DNA from 2 places in the Bacillus sp. S10(2024) genome. Region 2 is predicted to be linked to the other one. Evidence: riboswitches for the same ligand, from Rfam matches in the RefSeq annotation. Region 2 holds a riboswitch; the other holds the start of a gene.
What was found. Region 2 has a riboswitch for FMN ahead of AB1280_RS10480 (ECF transporter S component). Riboswitches for the same ligand answer to the same signal wherever they lie in the genome.
Positions count from the first base shown of each region.

Region 1: it holds a riboswitch for FMN, as region 2 does, so the genes downstream of both, ribD (bifunctional diaminohydroxyphosphoribosylaminopyrimidine deaminase/5-amino-6-(5-phosphoribosylamino)uracil reductase RibD) here and AB1280_RS10480 (ECF transporter S component) in region 2, are expected to answer to the same signal.

Region 1 covers NZ_JBFLUR010000002.1:226,813-231,032, reverse strand. The annotation lists gene AB1280_RS01300 (CDGSH iron-sulfur domain-containing protein) at 1-179, shown strand, start outside; gene crcB (fluoride efflux transporter CrcB) at 216-569, opposite strand; gene AB1280_RS01290 (fluoride efflux transporter FluC) at 566-970, opposite strand; FMN riboswitch at 1,138-1,281, shown strand; gene ribD (bifunctional diaminohydroxyphosphoribosylaminopyrimidine deaminase/5-amino-6-(5-phosphoribosylamino)uracil reductase RibD) at 1,585-2,697, shown strand; gene ribE (riboflavin synthase) at 2,678-3,322, shown strand; gene AB1280_RS01275 (bifunctional 3,4-dihydroxy-2-butanone-4-phosphate synthase/GTP cyclohydrolase II) at 3,336-4,220, shown strand, end outside.
Region 2 covers NZ_JBFLUR010000002.1:2,034,353-2,038,572, reverse strand. The annotation lists gene AB1280_RS10490 (peptidoglycan DD-metalloendopeptidase family protein) at 1-489, shown strand, start outside; gene AB1280_RS10485 (hypothetical protein) at 522-1,208, opposite strand; FMN riboswitch at 1,648-1,784, shown strand; gene AB1280_RS10480 (ECF transporter S component) at 1,949-2,527, shown strand; gene AB1280_RS10475 (ferredoxin) at 2,850-3,098, opposite strand; gene AB1280_RS10470 (helix-turn-helix domain-containing protein) at 3,326-4,220, shown strand, end outside.

The DNA of each region.
Region 1 (4,220 bases), 1.8 Mb from region 2:
ATGATAATGGTTCGTTCCGCATTACAGGGGATGTGGAACTAATCGATGCAGAAGGAAATGCATTTCCAGCAAAGCCAGCATTTTCGATATGCCGCTGTGGGTTATCCAAAAATATGCCGTATTGCGATGGTTCACATAAAGGAAAATTTGAATCGGTTGTACGTGCACCAAAGGAATAAAAAAGACACGCGCACAAGAAAATGTGCGCGTGTTTTTTACATACTTCCCATATAAAATCCAGCAAAAGCACTACCAATACCTATTACATAACTCATAACAAAATATAGTAATGCCTTTTGCCCTTCTCGTTTATGTATCAATTGTACCATTTCCAGTTGATATGTCGAAAATGTCGTAAATGCCCCCATAAATCCTGTGCCACATAATAATATCCACATTTTAGCTACTTCAGCACCATATAACAGACCGAGTAAAAACGAACCGATTATATTTATAAAAAATGTCCCATACGGAAAAGAATCCCCATATTTTTCTTTTACTATCATACTAATAAAAAAACGGGCAATGGCACCGAAAAAGCCACCGATACTAACAAGTAAAATATTCATATATTTCCTTCTTTCCTCACACCGCGTTCATATAGCATATTCCCAACATAAAATCCGCCAAAAGAGAAAAGCAATCCACCTATCATACTCGCAATCACATATAAAAAAGCCATTGTGAACGCTTCATGCTGCAATAGCTTCAGCGTGTCCACACTAAACGTTGAAAACGTTGTATATGAACCAATTATCCCTGTACCAATAGCACTTATCATAAGCAGTGAAACTTGTTTCATCCGAAAGATAGACATCGTTAAAAATGCTAATAAAAAACTGCCACTCATATTAGCTAACCATGTTGCTAATGGAAAACCAGTAAGCGATGTTATTTCAAAGAGCTGCCCTACTCCATAACGAGCTAAAGCTCCAATAACACCGCCTATTCCTACAGCAATATATTTCATATTTTCACCTCGTTTTAGATAATGTATAAAATTTTTCTACACTAGTATAACAAATTTATGTTCTCATTAATGCAAGATGTAAACACTCCTTTATTTTCATACAATTCTTCACATTCAAATATTTTTTTATAGCCTTTTGTCTTTTTTGTGCTATAATGTGAGCAAACAGCATCCTTCGGGGTCGGGTGAAATTCCCAACCGGCGGTGATGAAGTGTACACTTCTAAGTCCGTGACCCGTTTTCAAGTTGAAAACGGTGGATCTAGTGAAACTCTAGGGCCGACAGTATAGTCTGGATGGGAGAAGGATATGTTTTCTAGTACGTATAATGGGATACTATGTTTATTTCAGCATGCACATATGTACTGTTTATTTTTAAACATACATATGTTTGCTTTCGCATACCATTCTTTTCATTGCTGAAATCATACGATAACACTAGCATGTAAAAAATAAATGTTTGCTAGGCTTCTTTCCTATGCAAACATAGCGATCAACGCTAGGTTTCTTTCGCATACTCTCGTATCCTTCTTATATTTCTAGAAACATCGTCTCTCTCACCCCAAGGATTATAATCCTTGGGGTTTTTTGATTTTTTTTAGGAGAGGTGAGTTTATGACAGATCAAGAATATATGGCACTTGCTTTGCAATTAGCAAAACATACAGCTGGGCAAACAAGTCCTAATCCTATGGTCGGTGCTGTTGTTGTAAAAGACGGGAATATCATTGGAGTAGGGTCCCACTTACGGGCAGGAACTGAACATGCTGAAGTTCACGCTCTTCGCATGGCTGGTGAAAACGCGCACGGTGCAACCGTATATGTAACACTAGAACCATGCAGTCATCATGGAAAAACGCCTCCTTGCTGTTCTTTGCTCATCGCAAAGAACATCAAACGAGTCGTTGTTGCAGTACTCGATAGCAATCCGCTCGTTTCAGGTCAAGGTGTCAAGCGATTACAGAAAGCTGGAATTGACGTAACAATTGGTGTACTGGAAAAAGAAGCAAAAGAATTAAATCGTTACTTTTTCCACTACATGAAAACAAAGCGTCCATTTGTCACACTAAAAACAGCAATGAGTTTAGATGGAAAAATCGCTACTCATACTGGTGAAAGTAAATGGATTACAGGTGAAGAAGCACGTGCTGATGTACACCGTTATCGCCATACACACGATGCCATTCTCGTCGGTGTAAATACAATTATTACCGATAATCCGCATTTAACAACGCGGATTGTAAATGGCGGAAAAAATCCGATTCGTATCGTACTTGATACACATTTGCGAACCCCGCTTTCATCTCATGTAATTACAGATGGCGAAGCACTAACATGGTTTATCGTTGGAAATGACGTTTCAAAAGAAAAAATCGCAAAATTTCAATCAGATATGGTATCTGTATTGCAAATGAAAACGAATCGTATTGAAATAAACGAACTACTCGATCTTCTCGGAGAAAAAAATATTCTTTCTCTCTTTGTCGAAGGCGGACAAACAGTTCATGCAAGTTTCTTAGAAGCAAAATGTTTGCAGGAACTGATTACTTATATTAGTCCAAAGCTAATTGGTGGTAAAGAAGCCCCAACATGTTTTGGCGGAAATGGTTTTACACAACTAAAAGATGCACTCTCGCTGCACATTCAATCGATGGAACAAATTGGTGATGATATAAAAGTAACTGCCACTCCAAGAAAAGAGGTGCCTTATGTTTACAGGAATTGTTGAGGAACTCGGAACAATCGCTAATATGCAGCAAACCGGCGATGCTATGAAGCTGACAATTTCAGCAAAAACCGTTTTGGTAGACGTAAACTTAGGTGATAGCATTGCTGTAAACGGGATATGTTTGACTGTCACTTCTTTTACATCCACTTCTTTTACCGTTGATGTCATGCCCGAGACGATGCAAGCCACGTCTCTTCAATCACTGAGCCGTGGCTGGGCAGTAAATTTAGAGCGTGCTATGGGTGCAAACGGCCGCTTCGGTGGGCATTTTGTGACAGGACACATTGACGGCACGGGAACAATTATTGATAAAAAACGAAGCTATAACGCTGTATATTACAAAATACAATTGCCAAACGAATTACTTCGTTATTGTTTACAAAAAGGGTCCGTTGCCATTGATGGTACAAGTCTCACAATCTTTGGAGTTGATGAATCTTCCATCACAATCTCTCTCATTCCACACACATTAAGTCAGTCAGTAATCGGAACAAAAACTGCTGGCGATATCGTGAACATTGAGTGCGATATGATTGGAAAATATATTGAACGTTTTATTACAAAGCCAACATCTAAAAAGAGCTCAATTACAGAAAACTTTTTACAAGACAATGGATTCCTATAAGGGAGGAAATGAAATGTTTCATCGAATTGAAGAAGCACTAGAAGATTTAAAACAAGGAAAAGTTGTTATCGTATGCGATGATGAAAATAGAGAAAATGAAGGGGATTTTATTTCTTTAGCCGAGTATATTACCCCAGAAACAATCAACTTCATGATTACACATGGGCGCGGCCTTGTATGCGTTCCTATCACAGAAGAATATGCCGATCGTTTAGAGTTAGGACCTATGGTTTCACAAAATACAGATTCACACGGTACGGCTTTTACAGTTAGTGTTGATTACATTTCAACGACAACTGGTATTAGCGCTCATGAACGTGCAGCAACTGTACGCAAACTATTAAACCCTACAGCGAAAGCAAGTGATTTTAAACGCCCTGGACATATTTTTCCCTTAATCGCAAAAGCAGGGGGGGTTCTTCGCCGCGCTGGGCATACAGAAGCTGCTGTAGATTTAGCAAAATTATGTGGCGCAGAGCCGGCAGGTGTTATTTGTGAAATTATAAATGAAGATGGCACGATGGCACGAGTGCCTGACTTATTAGAAATTGCCAAGCAATTTAGTCTAAAAATGATTACAATTGAAGACTTAATTGCGTATCGCCGTCATCATGAAACGTTAGTGCAGCGCGAAGTCGAAATTACATTACCAACCGACTTTGGTACATTTCGGGCCATTGGCTATTCTAATTCTCTGGATAATCAAGAACATATTGCTCTTATAAAAGGCGATGTTGCTACAGGTCAACCAGCGCTTGTGCGTGTCCATTCTGAGTGCTTAACTGGCGATGTATTTGGATCTTGCCGCTGCGACTGTGGCCCACAGCTTCATGCAGCGCTCGCTCAAATTGAACGAGAAGGAAAAGGAGTTCTTTTATATATGCGTCAAGAAGGACGA
Region 2 (4,220 bases):
AGAAATGGAAAGCATTTTGGAATTGATATTGCTGCACCAATAGGCACTTCAATTGTAGCTATGCAAGATGGCGTTGTAACGAAATCTTACTTTTCTGACAGTTATGGTCATGTTGTATTTATTAAACATAGAGATTATGAAGCTGTATATGCACATATGAATAAACGACTTGTGAGAGAGGGAGAAGAGATTTTGCAAGGGCAATTAATAGGACAGGTAGGGAATACAGGACAATCCAATGGTGCGCACTTACATTTAGAAATTCATAAAGGGTCTTGGACGATAGCGAAAACATATGCGGTTAATCCGTTGCAAATGCTTGGGGAAAAACAAAATACGGTAGCATCTGCCTCTGTATATGTTGTACAAAAAGGGGATACACTAGTGAGTATTGCTAAGAAGTTTGGCACAACTGTTGGAGAATTGAAAGTGAAAAATCACTTACAAAAAGATAATATTTTCCCGTCGCAAAAATTACATATCAATTGAAAAAGAGCTAGGAAGGCTAGCTCTTTCGCTTGTTACCAAAAAATAAAGAGGCAAATAAATCCGGCAATAGCTAAATAGCTATAATAATAAAATACTTTCGCTCTTGTTTTCTCTTCTGTTCTAAATAAGACGATAGTAGGTTCAATAAGGCCGATAATTAAACAAAGTAGACCGAGAAACATACAGCCGAGGGATAGTGAATACAAGGCGATTTGGAAGACTGGAAATGGAACAATAATTTTTAATATAAACGCAATTAGTGCAGTGTAGCAAATTGTTCCAATATACATATTTAATGTTGTGTTAGAACGGTAACCTGGCAGTTTTTTTAAAAATGGTCTAGAAACAATCTCTATTTCTAAGGATGTATTAGTTTGAATGATTTTTTCTGCCTTTTTTCCTTGATGAAACAAAGAAAGGATCCAATTTCGCTCTCCCTGAAAGACGAACTGGCTTTTTGTTAAATAATGATCGATTTTGACTTTTTTCCAGCTTTTCCATGGGTGTCGTTCGCAAAGCTTTAGTTTACTGTCTGAGTTTTTATCATATTGGTATATGCTAATTCCGTGTTTATCAAAGGCAGCATAATATGTATCTCTTGAGAATTTTCCTGAGTCAACAGGACAATAGAACAGTAATTCTTTTTTTAAATAGAAATATTCTTTACGAAGATTTTTTTTCATAACTTCTTGAATTGATTGTTTTTTTTCTTTACTCATGACATTTCCTCCATTGTAAGAAAATGCTGTTTTCTTAACAATATCATATATTATCACTTTCACATATGAATGGCTAGAGAATTACCAACATTAAGGGACAAACACGAAAAAACGTTCTTTTTTGTCATATTATTTACTAGTCGTTAGAATGTCATACAATTATTAAGATTTGACTATATAAAGTTTAATAAGAAGTATATAAATAATAATTAAAAAATCCCGTATTTTCAGATAGGCTAGAGGATTTGGATATGATTAGAGATAGTCAGAGCTTTTTTGTCACATGCAGGGATGAAAACAAAATGAGAAAGTGAGTACAAGTCGTCATGTTTTGTTCTATTTAGAGGCGGAAAGTGTTGCACAATGTGAATGAAAAAGAAGCATTTTCATTCACATTGTTTTAAAGTTGTTGTATAATGATGAGGAAAATAGAATATCGGTCTATCTTCGGGGCAGGGTGAAAATCCCGACCGGCGGTGATGAACACATGTATTTGTTCTAAGCCCGCGAGCCGTTAAGGCAGGATTTGGTGCGATTCCAAAGCCGACAGTACAGTCTGGATGGGAGAAGATGGAGGTTCAAACGTTCAAAAAAGATAAGTACTTGAACGTCTATTTGATGTGCCTAAAATTTCTCCCTTTGCGTTTCAGATGCAAAGGGTTTTTTCATGGTAGAATATTTGGGCATAGCAGAACCTTTCCACTTTCCATGAGATGATCGATGGAAAAGGAGAGAGAAATATGAAACAACAGAAAAGTGTAGTGAAAATGATGAGCATTGCGATGCTAAGTAGCATTGCGTATTTGCTAATGATGTTGGATTTTCCATTTCCAGGGTTACCACCGTTTTTGAAAATTGATTTTAGTGATGTTCCAGCATTAATTGTAGCAATTATTTTTGGACCGCTTTCAGGTGTAATTGTAGAAGCGATTAAAAACGTTCTTTATTATGTCATCCATGGAAATTTAACGGGAGTGCCAGTAGGGGAAGTGGCGAATTTTATCGCTGGATGTCTCTTTATTCTTCCAGCATCTATTTTGTTCCGTAAACATCGCACAATTAAAAGCTTAACAACTGGATTGATGTTAGGTGCAATTTGTATGACACTTATTATGAGTGTACTAAATTATTTCATCATTTTACCAGCATACACTTGGTTCTTGGGTCAACCTGCTATGTCTAGCGGTGCAATGCGTCAAATGATTGTGGTGGCAATTTTACCTTTTAATTTAATTAAAGGAATTATCGTAACAATTGTTTTTGTTCCTTTATTTTCCAGATTAAAAGTATGGGTGTTTGCAAAAATGGAAAATGCATAAAGTGAAACTTTAATCAGTGTGGGGGGCTTCATCCCCCACTGATTATTAGCCCTCACCAATTGGGTGCATGCCAGCAGTTTATCTCCCACCGAACATTCTAGCCACTGGAACTGGACAATGCTTTCGCCGAATTTTGAGGTGGGAGTATGACTGCCCGCGAATAGCGGGATAAATAGAAGATTTGGCATTAGTGGATATTTTTCTGCTAATGCCTTTTTATTCTGTAAAAGTCTGATTGCTGAGAGGTTTTCATTTGTTTAGAAGGGGAATTATTTTTTAATTAAAAAAATAACCCTCATTTTTTGAGGGTTATTTCTGGAGACTATTCAAATTTTAATGCGTCGCCGTCGAATGCTTCGTCTGCCACTTTAATAGAATCTGTTGGGCAACCTTCAAATGCATCCATCATATCATCGATTAATACGTCTGGAATTTCAACGATACCTTGGTTATCGTCTAATGTTACGAATGCAATACCTTCATCATCGTAATCATAAATATCTGGTGCAGCAGCTCCGCAAGCTCCACATGCAATGCAAGTATCTTTATCAACAATTGTATATTTTGCCATCTTTGAATTACCTCCTCGAGAATATGTATAAAAAAACACTGATAAAAATTCTAATCCTATTGTAAAACGGTTTTTATAACTTTTCAATACAAAATTATAATGATAATGCTTATCAATTAAAATTGTCAACTAATTTCTTTAGTCATTCATGGTGTTTTTAAAATATCTAAATAAGTTGCATTTTGTTACAATGGAAGTAGAAGTAGAGTGAAAGGATGGAAGCGGCATTGCAGCTACAATATACTGTACTATACTGTTTAAAGCAATTAAAAGGTGAACGGACAGTTTCTTCCATTTATCACCTTTTAAAAGGAAAGCGTTCTTCACAAACATTTCAGGATGGGAATATGTTTTATCTTTCTTTTTTATTTGGTGTATATAAATCTTTAAGACGTCATGATTATGATAAACAGATTGAAACATTATTAAACGCACAACTTATTACATGTGTACATGAAAATACTTACATTTTATCTGAAGTAGGAGAGAAACAATTAAATGAATGGGAGAAAACATTCTATTTCCCGAAACATTTACATGGCCTGCAATACGGTGAACTTGGAGAGAGTTTTTGGAAAAGATTATCCTTAATTATACAAACTGTATCAAATTTGCAACAACAATATGTGAAATTTACTCCAATTCAACAAGATACAGAAATTACGATATGGGTAAAACGATTTATTATGAGCTCCTCTGTTTCAAGAGAACATTTAGCGAAACAGTTATATAAAGAAATAAGTTTAATATTAAAAAATGTGACTTCTTTAGAAGCAACAATTTTTGTGTACCGTCTCACAGGGTACCGACGTATTGGTTATACAACAAATCAGCTTGGAGATATGATGAAGCAAGAGGCACTTCGCATATACTTTTTATTTTGGGGAACAATTCATTTCATCATTCAACAAGTGCACAATCATAAGCAACAGTTTCCATTGTTAACAGAAATCATTGCGTATCCAAATGAAAAAGCAGATTTATTTAGTATATCAACACAAAAAACGTATCAATTATGGAAACAAGGAAGAAATATGGAAGAAATTGCGCGGATAAGGAAATTGAAAGTTGCAACAATTGAAGATCACATTGTAGAAATTGCATTACGTGAGAAAGAATTTC